2 regions of the Arthrobacter sp. NEB 688 genome follow, and region 1 is predicted to be linked to the other one. Evidence: riboswitches for the same ligand, from Rfam matches in the RefSeq annotation. Region 1 holds a riboswitch; the other holds the start of a gene.
What was found. A riboswitch is a leader RNA that binds a small molecule or an ion and turns the genes downstream of it on or off. The one in region 1 is predicted to bind S-adenosylmethionine.
Positions count from the first base shown of each region.

Region 2: another riboswitch for S-adenosylmethionine. It lies ahead of HL663_RS10670 (aminotransferase class V-fold PLP-dependent enzyme); the one in region 1 lies ahead of metX (homoserine O-acetyltransferase MetX).

Region 1 covers NZ_CP053707.1:2,379,844-2,386,804, forward strand. The annotation lists gene HL663_RS11175 (proteasome assembly chaperone family protein) at 1-475, shown strand, start outside; gene HL663_RS11180 (DNA polymerase) at 495-2,186, opposite strand; gene HL663_RS11185 (EcsC family protein) at 2,326-3,063, shown strand; gene HL663_RS11190 (YkvA family protein) at 3,092-3,463, shown strand; gene HL663_RS11195 (DUF4192 domain-containing protein) at 3,591-4,697, shown strand; SAM riboswitch class IV at 4,822-4,933, shown strand; gene metX (homoserine O-acetyltransferase MetX) at 4,950-6,107, shown strand; gene HL663_RS11205 (universal stress protein) at 6,137-6,526, shown strand; gene HL663_RS11210 (RNA polymerase sigma factor) at 6,770-6,961, shown strand, end outside.
Region 2 covers NZ_CP053707.1:2,254,782-2,261,742, forward strand. The annotation lists gene HL663_RS10650 (polyamine ABC transporter substrate-binding protein) at 1-1,208, shown strand, start outside; gene HL663_RS10655 (ABC transporter permease) at 1,201-2,136, shown strand; gene HL663_RS10660 (ABC transporter permease) at 2,133-3,005, shown strand; gene HL663_RS10665 (amidohydrolase) at 3,002-4,660, shown strand; SAM riboswitch class IV at 4,753-4,866, shown strand; gene HL663_RS10670 (aminotransferase class V-fold PLP-dependent enzyme) at 4,912-6,285, shown strand; gene HL663_RS10675 (ferredoxin) at 6,299-6,523, opposite strand; gene HL663_RS10680 (NADH-ubiquinone oxidoreductase-F iron-sulfur binding region domain-containing protein) at 6,520-6,961, opposite strand, start outside.

The DNA.
Region 1 (6,961 bases):
CGACGACTCGCTCATCGGTGAGGCCCGCTCGCCGTTCGGCCGCGTCCAGGTGCCGGCGTCCATCGGGGCACTGCTCGAACTGCGCCTCGGCGAGGCCGGCGAGGACGCCCTCGGGTTCGCCGTCCACGTGCCGCACTACCTCGCGACCGCCGAGTGGGCCGAGGGCGCGCTCGCCGCGCTCAACGCGATCACCGACGCGACCGGCCTCAACCTCCCCAACGACGAGCTCGTGGAGCGCGCGCGGGTCAACCAGCAGGCCATCGCCGCCGAGGTCGCCAACAGCGACGAGGCGCGCCAGGTCATCACGGCCCTGGAGCAGCAGTACGACGCGTTCGTCGAGGGCCAGGAGCGGCCGAGCCTGCTCGCCACGGAGACCTCGCAGATCCCGTCGGCCGACGAGCTCGGCGCGGAGTTCGAGGACTTCCTGCGCTCGGTCTCGGACGACGAGGACGAGCAGCCGGGCCCGACCGCCTGACCCCGGCGCCGGGGGCCGGTCAGTCCTTGGCCTCCGACCAGCGCCGCACCACCGAGGTGTCGGCGACGAACCGCACCGGCGCGCCGCCCGACCACCGTCGGGCGGCGTCCGTCAGCGCGTCGTCGACCCGCCGGGACGCCTCCGCGGCCGCCTCCTCGGGCACGTGGAGCAGCAGCTCGTCGTGGAGGCAGAGGACGACCGAGGCCCCGAGGTCGCGGACCGAGGCGCGCACGGTGGCCGCCCACGCCTTGAAGAGCTCGGCGGCCGAGCCCTGGATGACGGCGTTGCGCGCGAAGCGACCCCGGGCGGCGTCGACCTGGGGGTCGACGCCCGGCGGGCGCCCCGCGACGAAGCGCGCGGTGGGCACGAGCCGGCCGCCGTACGTCCGCAGCGGCGCCGCCCGCCGCCCGGCCTCGTAGGCGCGGTCGAGCATCCCCATCGCCACGGGGTAGGCGGCCTCGAGGCCCTTGAGCGCCTCGCCGGCCGCGCCGCTGCGCTGCCCGTACATCGCCGCGAGCACCGCGATCTTCGCGACGGCGCGCTCGGACCCCAGCCGCTGCGCCACCGGGGCGTAGAGGTCGTCGGCCCGGGTGGCGGCGGCGAAGGTGGCGTCGCCGCTGACGACCGCGAGGACGCGCGGCTCGACCTGCCCGAGGTCGGCCCGGACGAGGACGTGGCCGGGGTGGGCGGCGACCCCGGGCCGCAGCGCGGCGGGGAGGTTGTGCAGGCCGTTCTCGGCGGTCATCCGGCCGGCCGCGCCGTCGCAGGCGGTCCACCGGCCGCGCAGGCGGTCGTCGGCGCCGACGTGGGTGTCGAGCCAGCGGTAGCCGTAGGTCGTGGCGATGCGCTCGTCGCGCCGCCAGTCGAGCAGCGCCCCGACGACGGGGTGGACCTCGCGGTAGGCCTCGAGCACCCACTTGCGGGTGGTCGGTACGTCGACTCCGACGGCGGCCAGCATCTCCTTGACCGCGACCGGGTTGCGCAGGTCGGTGCCCTCGCGCCCCGGCACGTGGCGCAGGACCGTCGCGTCGCGGGCGCGGCGGGCGGCCACGCCGTCGGCGTCCCCGACGGTGCGGGGGCCGACCGCGTCGGCGACGAGGGCCTCGGTCGTCGCGCGGTCGAGGGGGAGGCCGTCGCGCTCGAGCTCGAGGCAGAGCAGCGCGGCGGCGGACTCCGAGGCGGTCGTCGCGGGCAGCCGCGCCGAGGCGGCCCCCATCTGCTCGAGCTGGCGCCGTGCGGCGTCGAGCGCGGCCCGGGCCCACGCCGCGAGGTGGCCGGGGTCCTCGAGCCAGCGCACGTGGTCGCCGCGCAGGTGCCCGGCGTGGTCGACGAGGACGTCGTCCGGCGGGAGGTCGGCGGCGCCGACGAGGTCGAAGAGGTCGTCGCCGGGGGGAGCCGGCACCGAGCCGGCCGGCAGCCCGTGCGCGGCGGCCCAGACGAGGGCGGGCGGGGCGTCCCACCTGCCGTGCAGCAGCCGGTGGGCCTCGGCGAGGTCCCAGGCCCGGGCCAGGTGCACGCGCGCGCCGACGACGGCGCCGGCGGCCTCGCGGGCCGACCACCAGACCCAGCGCGGGTGGTGCTCGGCCTCGAGCCGGGCGACGAGCGCGGGCGCCTCGGCCGCGGGGACGGTGACGACCCGGTCGCGGTGGAGGACGGCGACCGTGCGCCCCCCGGTGCCCGCGACGAGCACCGCCACCTCGCCCGTCAGCATGGCGCCGAGCGTACGGCTCGCCACCGTCGCCGATGACGCGGACCGGGCCGCCGCAGGTCAGGGGGCTGCGTGGCAGGATGGCCGGAGCCGGACACGCGCGGACCCGACGGGCCGCCCCGGGGCACCAGGAGGACCACGCGTGGGACTGCTCGACCGAGGCCGCACCACCAAGGACGCCGTGAGCGACACCCGCTCCGCGCTCGAGCGCGCCACCGACCCGAAGGCCGACGACGGCGTCGTGGGCCGCCAGGCCGTGCGCGTGGTCGACCAGATCCTCGACGTCGGCATCGACGGCCGTGGCCCCTTCGACCCCGCCGCGAAGATCGCCGACGCCGCGCTGCGATCGGCCGGAGGCGACGTCGAGAAGGCCGTCGACGGCATCGTCCGCTCGCACCTGCGCCTCGCCGGTGCCGAGGGCTTCCTCACCGGCCTCGGCGGCTTCGTCACCCTGCCGATCGCCCTGCCCGCCAACGTCGTCGCGTACTACGCGCTCGCCACGCGGATGACCGCCGCCATCGCCCGCGTCCGCGGCCACGACATCGCGCAGCCGCAGGTCCGGGCCGCCGTCCTGCTCACCCTCGCCGGCGCCGACGCCGACGACCTCCTCGCCAAGGCCGGGGTCGCCGCCCCGGTCGGCGGGTTCGCCAACCTCGCCGCCCAGCGGCTGCCCGGGCCGGCCGCGATGGTCGTCAAGAAGGGCGTCTTCTTCAAGCTGGTCGCGAGCTCCGGCAAGGGCGTGCTCTCGCGCTTCGGCCGGGGCGTCCCGGTCGTCGGCGGCGTCGTCGGCGCGGGCGTCGACGTCATCCTGCTCCGCCGTCTCGCCGTCGACGCCAAGCGCGAGTTCCCGGCCGTCGCCGGGCACCTCGGCCCCGCCTGACCCGCCGCGAACCCCAGGAGGAACCCCCATGGCCAGAGCCCGCAGCCTCGCCTACGTCGGCGCCCTCGGGCGCGCCATCCGGCTCGCCACGAAGGCCGGCGGCCCCTCGCTCGGCGACCGTGCCGTCGCCGTCCCGCGGATGGTGGCCGCCATCCGCTCCGGTGAGTACACCGGCACCTCGATGGGCAAGCTCGGCCTCGTCGCCGCCGGGGCGGCCTACGTCGTCTCGCCGGTCGACCTGCTGCCCGAGGCCGTCCTCGGCGTGCTCGGCCTCGCCGACGACGCGATGGTCCTCGGCTGGGTCGCGACGACCCTCGTCGAGGAGACCGAGAAGTTCCTCGAGTGGGAGCGCGAGCACGGGCGCGGCCCGCAGACGGTCCCCGGCGACGTCGTCGGCTGAGGTCGGCGGGCCCGGTCCCGCCCGAGCGGGAGGGTCCGTCGTCCACAGGTGACGGGTGCGCGCCTCGTCGTCCACAGATCGTCCGCCGCGTCTACCGGGGGCCGGTCGCGCCGGGCAGCGTGGCCGCATGAGCGATGCCACGACCGTCCACGGGCCCGACGAGCTCCTCGCCGTCCTGCCCTACCAGCTCGGCTACCACCCGGCGCGCAGCGTCGTCGTGGTCGCCCTCGACCGCGCGCGCCGCGTGCACTTCGTCGCGCGCGTCGACCTCCCACCGCCGGACCACGTGCCGGACACGGTCGAGGCGGTCATGGGGCCGCTGCGCCGCGAGGTGGACGGCCCGGTCCTCCTCGTCGGCTACGAGGACGAGGCGCACGAGGCCGACCCCCTCCTCCTCGCGCTGCTCGAGGCCGTCGAGTCGCACGGCGCCGAGGTGCTGGAGGTGTCGGTCGTCCGGGCCGGGCGGCGCTACTCCCCGGTGTGCGAGCGCACGTGCTGCCCGCCGGAGGGCGTCCCGGTGCCCGCGTCGGAGGCCGTGCCGGCCGTCGCCGAGCTCGTCGCCCTCGGGCACGCCCCGCTGCCGGACCGCGCGGCGGTCGACGGGCTCGTCGAGCCCGAGGCCGGGCGGGCCACCGAGGTGGGGGCGTGGCTGTCGCTGCCGGCCGGCGACCGTCGCTCCCGCCGCGGCAGCACCCGCGTCCGGCGGGAGGCCGTGCGGGCCTGGGCGGCCGTGCTGGCGCCCCCGGTCGCCGGGGAGCGGGGGCGGCCCGAGGCGCCCCCCGAGGTGCTCGCCCGGGCGGTCGAGGGGCTGCGCGACATCGCGCTGCGCGACGCCCTCATCGCCTGGGTCGCGCCCGGGGTGGTGCCGCGCTCGGAGCTGGACGCGGTGGTGGTCGCGCTGCTCGAGCGGCACGTGCCGCGGTGGGCCGGCATGGGGTCGTGGCGGCACCCGGGGCGGGGGGCCGAGGGCCGCCACGCGCTGCTCGAGCGCCTCCTGGCGCTCGCCCGGTCGGTCCCCGACGACCGGCCGGACGACGTCGCCGCGGTGTGCACGACGGCGGCGCAGCTGGCGTGGCAGGTCGGGGACGGCGCCGTGGCGCGGGCCGCCCTCGAGCGGGCGCTGCGGGTCGAGCCGGGCTACCGCCTCGCGCAGCTGCTCGGCCGGGTCGTCGAGCACGGGCTGCGCCCCGGCCGGCCGGTGCCCGGCGTGCAGCGGCTGGGGCGTGCCGGATGAGCGAGGACGAGGGAAACGAGCGGGACGAGCGGGACGAGCGGGTGACGACGAGGGGTCGGGCCGGACCGTTCGAGGAGCGGACGAGCGCCGGTGGCGGACGCCGGTACCCGGTACCATCGGGGCAGGTCATGAGTCCCAGCGCCAAACCCCGGTTTGCTGGGCGGCAACCCTCCACGCGGTGGGGTGCCCCGGGTGATGACCCGGCCGCGGTCCAGCCCCCGCGGCAAGCGCGAGTGCCGAGGAGCCCCATCGATGACCGCCACCCCGACCCGGTCGACCGGAGCCGTCTGGCGTCCCGGCGACCCCGTCGGCGACCGCCGCTTCGCGTCGGTCGGCGACCTCCCGCTCGAGCGCGGGGGCGTCCTGCCGGGGGTGACCCTCGCGTACGAGACGTGGGGCACCCTCTCGCCGAGCGGCGACAACGCCGTGCTCGTCGAGCACGCCCTGACCGGTGACAGCCACGTCGTCGGGCCGGCCGGGCCCGGGCACCCGACGGAGGGCTGGTGGCCCGGGCTCGTCGGGCCCGGGGCCCCGCTCGACACCGACCGCTGGTTCGTCGTCGCGGCCAACGTCGTCGGGGGGTGCCAGGGGAGCACCGGTCCGTCGTCGGCCGCGCCGGACGGACGGCCGTGGGGCGGGCGCTTCCCGTTCGTCACGATCCGCGACCAGGTCGCCGCCGAGGTGGCGCTCGCCGACCACCTCGGCATCGACGCCTGGGCGCTCGTGCTCGGCGGGTCGATGGGCGGGATGCGGGCCCTGGAGTGGGCGGCCTCCGCGCCGACCCGGGTGCGGCGGGCGCTCGTCCTCGCCTCGACCGCCGCGTCCACCGCCGACCAGGTGGCCTGGTGCCAGCCGCAGCTGCTCGCGATCCGCCACGACCCGGACTACCAGGACGGCGACTACTACGACACCGGCCGCTCGCCGGTCACCGGGCTCGGCATCGCCCGGCGCATCGCGCACACGACCTACCGCCACGAGAGCGAGCTCGACGCCCGCTTCGGCCGGCGCCCGCGGGCGGGGGAGGACCCGCTCGGCGGGGGCGGGCGCTACGACGTCGAGAGCTACCTCGACCACCACGCGACCAAGCTCGCACGCCGCTTCGACGCCAACAGCTACGTCGTCCTGTCCGAGGCGATGAACAGCCACGACGTGGGCCGGGGTCGTGGCGGGGTGGCCGCCGCGCTGCGCGCCTACCCGGGACTGCTCCACGTCGCCGGCGTCAGTACCGACCGCCTCTACCCCGTGCGGCTGTCCGACGAGATCGTCCGGGCCCGTCCGGGCACCGGCTCGAGCACCATCGAGTCCGAGGCGGGGCACGACGGGTTCCTCACCGAGGTCGCGCAGGTCGGGGCGCTCATCCGCGCCGTGCTTGGCACGGAACCCGACGCGGCCTGCGGTACGGTCGACTGACTGACCGCAGCAGCGCCGAGGAGGACATCGTGACGATCGTCGTTGGCTTCGTCCCGACGAAGGAGGGGCGGGCCGCTCTGGCTCGCGCGGTCGAGGAGGCGAAGGGCCGGGGGAGCCGACTCGTCGTCATCAACTCCCACCGGGGGGGCCTCGACGACGAGACCGCGCGCTCCGCGGAGGAGGAGCTGCGCCGCGCCACCGACGAGATGAAGGCCGCCGGCGCCGAGATGGAGGTGCGTCAGCTCGTCCGGGGCAACGAGCCCGCGGAGGACCTCATCGCCGTCGCGAACGAGACCGACGCCGACCTCATCGTCATCGGCCTGCGCCGGCGCACGCCCGTCGGCAAGCTGATCCTCGGCTCCAACGCGCAGCGCATCCTGCTCGACGCGCCGTGCGCAGTGCTCGCCGTCAAGGGCTGACCCACCCGGTTCCGCTGTGCCGCAGCGCCCCCAGGGCGGCTGCGACGCTGGCTCGTGCCCTCGCGGCACGGGTGGATGTGGGGGTTCGCGCCCGGCAAAGTTATAATGGTAGAGCGCACCGGGCCGGATGGGGTCGAACCGATCAGCCGGAGCGCCACTCCCCGGACCCTCACCACCGCAGCACCGCGACCTTCGCGTCCCGGTCCCGCGGTTCTCCGCGACGAAAGGTAGTCGGTGTCGCCTGTGTCCTCGAAGCCCTCCGAACCGAGCACCCTCCCCCCTGAGTTCTCCCACGAGGCCCTCCAGAACCTCGTGCGTGCGGGGCGGACCAACGGGTCGGTGAGCGGAACGCAGGTCGCCGAGGCGATGCGCGCCGCCGACGTGACCCCGGCCCGCGGCCGGGTCGTCCTGCGCGCGCTCGGCGACCAGGGCATC
Region 2 (6,961 bases), 130 kb from region 1:
AGCCCCTGCGCATCCTCGCCCACACCTCGGCGGTGCCCCGCATCCGCCGCGAGCTGACCCGTCGCGGGCTGCTCGGCCTCGCGGCCGCCGGGGGAGCCGGGCTGCTCTCCGCGTGCGGTGGGGGAGGCGGCGGCACCGGTGGCGGGGGCAACTCCACGTCGGTGCCGACGGCCGCGCCGCCGAGCCAGGTCGCGACCGGCGGCGCGCTCGAGGGCTCGATCTCGATGTACTCGTGGGGCGACTACGACGCGCCCGAGGTGCTCGAGGCCTTCACGAAGGCCGAGGGCCCGACGATCACGACCGACTCGTTCGGGTCCAACGAGGAGCTGATCTCCAAGCTCGTCGCGGGCAAGGGCACCGGCGGCTACGACATCGTCGTCCCGACCGGCGCGTTCATCCCGCAGATGGTGCAGAACGGCCTCCTCGCCCCCATCAACAAGGAGCTCGTGCCCAACCTCCGGCACATGGACCCGCAGTTCCTCGGGCAGGCGTGGGACCCGGCGAACAACTACTCGATCTGCAAGGCGTGGGGCACGACCGGCTTCGTCTACGACCGCACGAAGATCACCCGCGAGCTGAAGACCTGGACCGACTTCGCCGACTGCGCCGCCAAGGAGGCCAGCGGCAAGGTGTCGCTCCTCGACGACCCGGCCGAGATCACGGGGATCTACTACTGGGCCAACGGGATCGACTGGAACACCACCGACTCGGCGCAGATCGACGCGGCCGAGAAGTTCGTCGTCGGCACCCTCGCCCCGCACGTCGCGGCCTTCGACTCCTACCCCGGCGGGCAGGCCATCCCGCAGGGCACCCAGTGGCTCATGCAGTGCTGGAACGGCGACGCGCGCATCGGCATCCAGAACAGCAAGGACCCCGAGAAGTGGCAGTGGGTGCTCGGCTCGCCGACGACCGAGCTGTGGATGGACAACTGGGCCATCGCGGCCGGCGCGCCCCACCCCGAGGCGGCGCACGCGTTCATCGACTACGTGCTGACCCCCGAGAACCAGCTGAAGAACGTCGACTACATCGGGTACCACACGGGCGCCAAGGACATCGAGGACGCGGCGAAGCAGGCCGGCCTGGACATGCTCGACATGGTGTTCTTCACGCCCGAGCAGATCGCGACGATGAAGACCGGCGAGGTCAACGAGGCCCAGCAGCGGACGGTCGACATCTGGAACAAGGCCAAGGCGGCGGCCGGTGCCTGACGGCGCCCTCGCCGCGCCGCCGCCGACGCCCACGACCCGTCGTCTGCGCGCCCCGCGCTTCACCCTGGCGCTGCCGGCGGGGCTCTGGCTCGTCCTGTTCTTCGTCGTGCCGATCGGCACCGTCGTGTGGTTCAGCTTCGGCTACAAGCCGGGGCTGTTCGGCACCCACGCCAACGACGTGCTCTCGCTCGACCGCTACCGGGAGGCCCTGTCTCCCACCTTCTTCGCGACGTTCCAGAACACGCTCTGGGTCGGCGTCGCGGGCACCCTGCTGTGCCTGGTCATCGGGATGCCGGCTGCCTACTGGATGGCGGTCAAGGCGCCCCCGAGCCGCCGCGGGCTGCTCATCGCGCTCGTCATGGTCCCGTACTGGACCAACTTCCTCGTCCGCACGATCGGCTGGCAGGTCATCCTCGCCCCGCAGGGCTGGCTCTCGGAGCTGCTGCAGACGCTGCACCTGACCGCCGGCCCGCTCGAGGTCCTCTACACGCGCACCGCCGTGCTCATCGGCGTCGTCTACAACTACCTGCCGCTGATGATCCTGCCGCTGTTCGTCGCCTTCGACCGCGTCGGCGGGTCGCTGCGCGAGGCGAGCAAGGACCTCGGGGCCACCCGGTGGCGGACCTTCACCCGGGTCACGCTGCCGCTCGCCCGCCCCGGGATCATCGCCGGCACCGTGCTCGTGTTCATCCCGCTCATGGGCGACTACGTGACGGCCACGGTGCTCGGCGGCGCGAAGGGCAACATGGTCGGGCAGCTCGTGGCCAGCCAGTTCCAGACCGCGCAGAACTGGGCGCTCGGGTCGGCGATGGCCGTCGTGCTCGTCCTCGTCATCAGCCTGACGGTCGCGGTCATCGCGGGCCTCGTGTGGCTCGTCGGGCTGCCGCTGCGCGCCCGGCACCGGCTCGTCCTCGAGGAGGTGGCATGAGCCCCGACGGGCCGCCGCCGCCCGCGCCGCGTCCGCGCTCGTGGACCGACCGCGCCCTGACCGCCGTCGGGGTCCTCGTCCTGCTCTTCCTCTTCGCGCCGATCGTCGTGGTCGTCGTCTACTCGTTCAACGAGGGCCGGCTGCTCATCGCCTGGGACCACTTCGGGTTCGGCTCCTTCCGCGCGCTCGTCGAGCGGCCCGCAGTCCGCAGCGCCGTCGTCGTGTCGCTCCAGGTCGCCGTGCTGTCCGCGCTCCTCGCGACGTTGCTCGGCACGATGGCCGGGGTGGCCCTCGCGCGCCGGCCGGGCCGGTGGACGTGGTGGTTCATCGGCCTCCTGCTCCTCGTGTCGGTGACGCCCGAGATCGTCGACGCCGTCTCGCTCCTGCCGTGGCTGGTCTACCTCGGCTCGGACGCCGGCCTCACGGTCTTCAACGGCGGCATCGTCCGGCTCGTCGTCGGGCACTCGCTCTTCTCGACCGCGGTCGTCGCGTACATCGTCCGCGCCCGGCTGGTCGGCCTCGACGAGTCGCTCGAGGAGGCATCGGGGGACCTGTACGCACCGCCGGGCCGGACCTTCCGGCGGGTCACCGTCCCGCTCGCGATGCCCGCCGTCCTCGCGGGCTCGCTGCTCTCCTTCACGCTGAGCCTCGACAACACGATCGTCTCGGCGTTCGTCCAGGTCTCGGGCACGACCCCGTGGCCGGTCTACGTCCTCTCGGCGCTGCGCTCCGGCCTGCGCCCCGAGATCGCCGCCGTCTCGACGGTGATGCTCGTCCTCACCCTGCTCGCCCTCGGTCTCGTCGCGTGGGTGCTCCGGCGCTCGGGCGACTCGGCCACCGACATCGCACGCACCATGGGAGGTGGATGACCGTGGTCGACATGGTCTTCTCCGGCGGACCGGTCTTCACGTCGCGGGCGGTGCGCTCGCGCCCGACCGCCGTCGCCGTCGACGGGGGGAGGGTCGTCGCCGTCGGGCACGACGAGGTCCTCGACCTCGCGACGTCGCGCACCGAGCACGTCGACCTGCGCGGGCGGATGCTCCTGCCCGGGTTCCAGGACGCGCACGTGCACCCGGTGTGGGCGGGCGTCGACATGCTGCGCTGCGACCTCACCGAGCTCTCGGGCGCCGACGCCTACCTCGAGCGGATCGGGCGGTACGTCCGCGAGAACCCGGACGAGGAGTGGGTGCTCGGCGCCGGCTGGTCGATGGCCGCCTTCCCCGGCGGGACGCCGACGGCCGCGGCCATCGACGCCGTCGTGGGCGGTCGGCCGGCCTTCCTGCCCAACCGCGACGGGCACGGCGCGTGGGTGTCGTCCGAGGCGCTGCGCCGGGCGGGCATCGACCGCGACACCCCGGACCCGCGCGACGGGCGCATCGAGCGCGACGCCGACGGCAACCCCTCGGGCACGCTCCACGAGGGCGCGATGGCCCTCGTCGGGAGCATCGCCCCGGAGACGACCGACGAGCAGCGCCTCGAGGGGCTGCTGCGCGCCCAGGCGCACCTCCACGCGCTCGGCGTGACGGCGTGGCAGGACGCGATCATCGGCGACTACGGCGACGGCGGGAACCCGGCGCGGGCGTACCGGGCGGCGGACGCGTCCGGGCGGCTGACCGGACGCGTCGTCGGCGCGCTCTGGTGGGACCGCAACTCCGGTCTGGAGCAGGTACCCGACATCATCGAGCGGCGGGATGCCCTGTCCACCAGCCGGTTCCGTGCGACGAGCGTGAAGATCATGCAGGACGGCGTGCCCGAGAACTTCACCGCGGCGATGCTCGACCCGTACTGCGACGGCCACGGCCGGTACACCGACAACTCGGGCATCTCGTTCGTCCCCGTCGAGACCCTGATGCCGGCCGCCGTGCAGCTCGACGCCGCGGGCTTCCAGCTGCACTTCCACGCCATCGGCGACCGCGCCGTGCGCGAGTGCCTCGACGCCGTCGAGGGGGCGGTCGCCGCCAACGGCCGCCGCGACGCGCGCCACCACATCGCGCACGTGCAGGTCATCCACCCCGACGACGTCCACCGCTTCCGCGAGCTCGGCGTCGTCGCCAACCTCCAGGCGTTCTGGGCCGCGCTCGAGGCGCAGATGGTCGAGCTGACCATCCCGTTCCTCGGCGAGCCGCGCACGTCGTGGCAGTACCCCTTCGGCGACCTGCACCGCTCCGGCGCGACGCTGGCGATGGGCTCGGACTGGGCGGTCTCGACGGCCGACCCGCTCGCGGCCGTCCACGTCGCGGTGACACGGCAGATCCCCGAGGCGCACCGCGAGGGGGAGCCCGAGCACCCGGTGTTCCTCCCCGAGCAGCGGCTCGACCTCGCGACCGCGCTCACCGCCTACACCGCCGGCTCGGCGTTCGTGAACCGCCACGAGGGCACGGGCAGCATCCGGGAGGGGGCGCTGGCCGACCTCGTCGTCCTCGACCGCGACCCGTTCGCCGGGCCGCCCGAGGAGATCGGCGCGACGCGCGTGCTGCAGACCTTCGTCGACGGCGCTCGCGTGCACGCCGCCGACGACGCCTGAGGCCGGGGGAGCGGGCGGGGCGGCGGGCGCCGTCCCACGTCGTGGACCCCGGATGACGGGGCCCGCGCGGCCTTGTCACACTCGTCGGCGTAGGTCATGAGTGCCAGTGACAAGCCCCGGCTCGCTGGCCGGCAACCCTCCTCCGCGGTGGGGTGCCCCGGGTGACGACCTGGTCGGCGCCGCCGTGGCGTCGGCAAGCGCGGGTCCCGGGGCCGTCCCCGAGGGTCCACGAGGCCCTCCAGGAGGCCCCGATGTCCACGCACCACACCGCCACGCACCTCACCACCCCCGTCGCCGCGGTCCATGCCGGCCCCGCGCGCCCGGCCCGCCGCCTGCCCGCGGTGGTGACGCCCGACCCCGTGCCCGTCGTCTCCGGCGCGCTCGTCGAGTACGCCCAGCTCGACCACGCCGCCTCGACGCCCGCGCTGGAGTCCGTGGCCCGCGCGGTCGTGACGGCCACCCGCGGCTACAGCTCGGTCCACCGCGGCACCGGATGGCTCTCGCGGGTCACCAGCGCCCACTACGAGGCGGCCCGCGAGGAGGTCGCGCGCTTCGTCGGGGCGCGCGCCGACGACCTCGTCGTCTTCGTGCGCACGACGACCGAGGCGACCAACCTCCTGGCCCGCGCGCTGCCCGCGGGGACGCCGGTCGTCGTGTTCGACACCGAGCACCACGCGTCGCTCCTGCCGTGGCCGGCCGCCGACACGCACCGCCTGCCGGTGCCCGCCTCGCCCGAGGAGGCCCTCGGCCGCCTGGAGTCGACGCTCGCCGGGCTGGCCGACGGGCCCGCGCCGCTCGTCGTCGTCACCGGCGCCTCGAACGTCACCGGCGAGCTCTGGCCGCTCGAGCGCGTCGTCGCCGTCGCGCGGCGGCACGGCGCGCGCGTCCTCGTCGACGCCGCCCAGCTCGTCGCCCACCGGCCGGTCGACCTCGCCGCGCTCGGCGCGGACTGGGTCGTGTTCTCGGGGCACAAGCTGCACGCCCCGTACGGCGCGGGCGTGCTCGTCGGCCGGGCCGACTGGCTGGACGCCGCCGAGCCCCACCTCGCTGGTGGAGGGGCCAGCGCGGCGGTCTCGGCGGAGGCGGTGACGTGGGCGACGGGGGCCGCCCGCCACGAGGGTGGCAGCCCGAACGTCCTCGGGGCGGTGGCGCTCGCCGCCGCGTGCGCCGCCGTCCGCACCCACCGGGCGGCCGTCGAGGCGCACGAGGCGCGGCTCGGGCACCGGCTGCTCGAGGGCCTCGCGGGCATCCCCGGCGTGCGCGTGCACTCGCTCTTCGGTCCGGAGCACCCGCGGGTCCCGGTCGTGGCCTTCACCGTCGACGGGCTCGACAGCCACCTCGTCGCCGCGGCCCTCAGCGCCGAGCACGGCATCGGGGTGCGGGCGGGCAAGTTCTGCGCGCACCGGCTCGTCGACACGCTGCTGACCCGGGACGGGGTCGGGGCCGTGACGGCGGTGCGGGCGAGCGCCGGCCTCGCGACGACCGACGAGCACGTCGAGCGGCTGCTCGCCGCCGTCGCGTCGCTGGCCGCGGAGGGCCCGGGCGTCGCCTACGTCGAGGAGCCGGGCCGTGGCTGGGTGCCGGCGGACGACCCGCGCGACCTCGACGTCGCCCTGCCCTGGTGAGGGTGGGCCGCGCTCAGGGCCTGCGAGGGACGAGGTGCAGCGCCCGGCGCGGGCAGGCCGTCACGGCCTCGCGGGCGAGCGTCAGCTCGTCGGCGGGCACCGGACCGAGGAGGACCGGGTAGCCCCACTCGTCGAGGGCGATGCGCTCGGGCAGCAGCTCGGCGCACAGGCCCCGGGCCCGGCAGTCCGGCCAGTCGACGCGCAGCTCGTGGCGCGCCGCCGGCGTCCCCGCGCTCACGCGACCCTCACCGGGACGTGCGCCGCGCAGCCGCAGCCGCCGGCCAGGTGCTCGTCGACGTGGTCGGCGAGCGTGGTGAGCAGGCTGCGGACCAGCCGCGAGGTGCCGTCCGGGTGGGCGCACGCGCCGCGGCCGGTCACGAGGCCGGTCAGCTCCTGCACCCGGCGCCGGGTGTCGGCGCCCTCGGCGAGGCCGCGCACCTCCTCGGCGAGGGCCGGCAGCCCGTTGCGGCAGGGGCCGCAGCGGCCCGCGGTCTCGTCGGCGAGGTAGGTCGTCCACTGCGCGGTCCGGGCGACCGGGCACGAGCCGTCGCCGAGCGAGACGACCGCCCCGGCGCCGAGGCTCGCCCCGAGCGAGCGCAGGTGGGCCTGCGACCACGTGAGCGAGGGCAGGTCGCGGGGGTGCAGCCACGCGCCGTGGAAGCCGCCGACGAGCAGC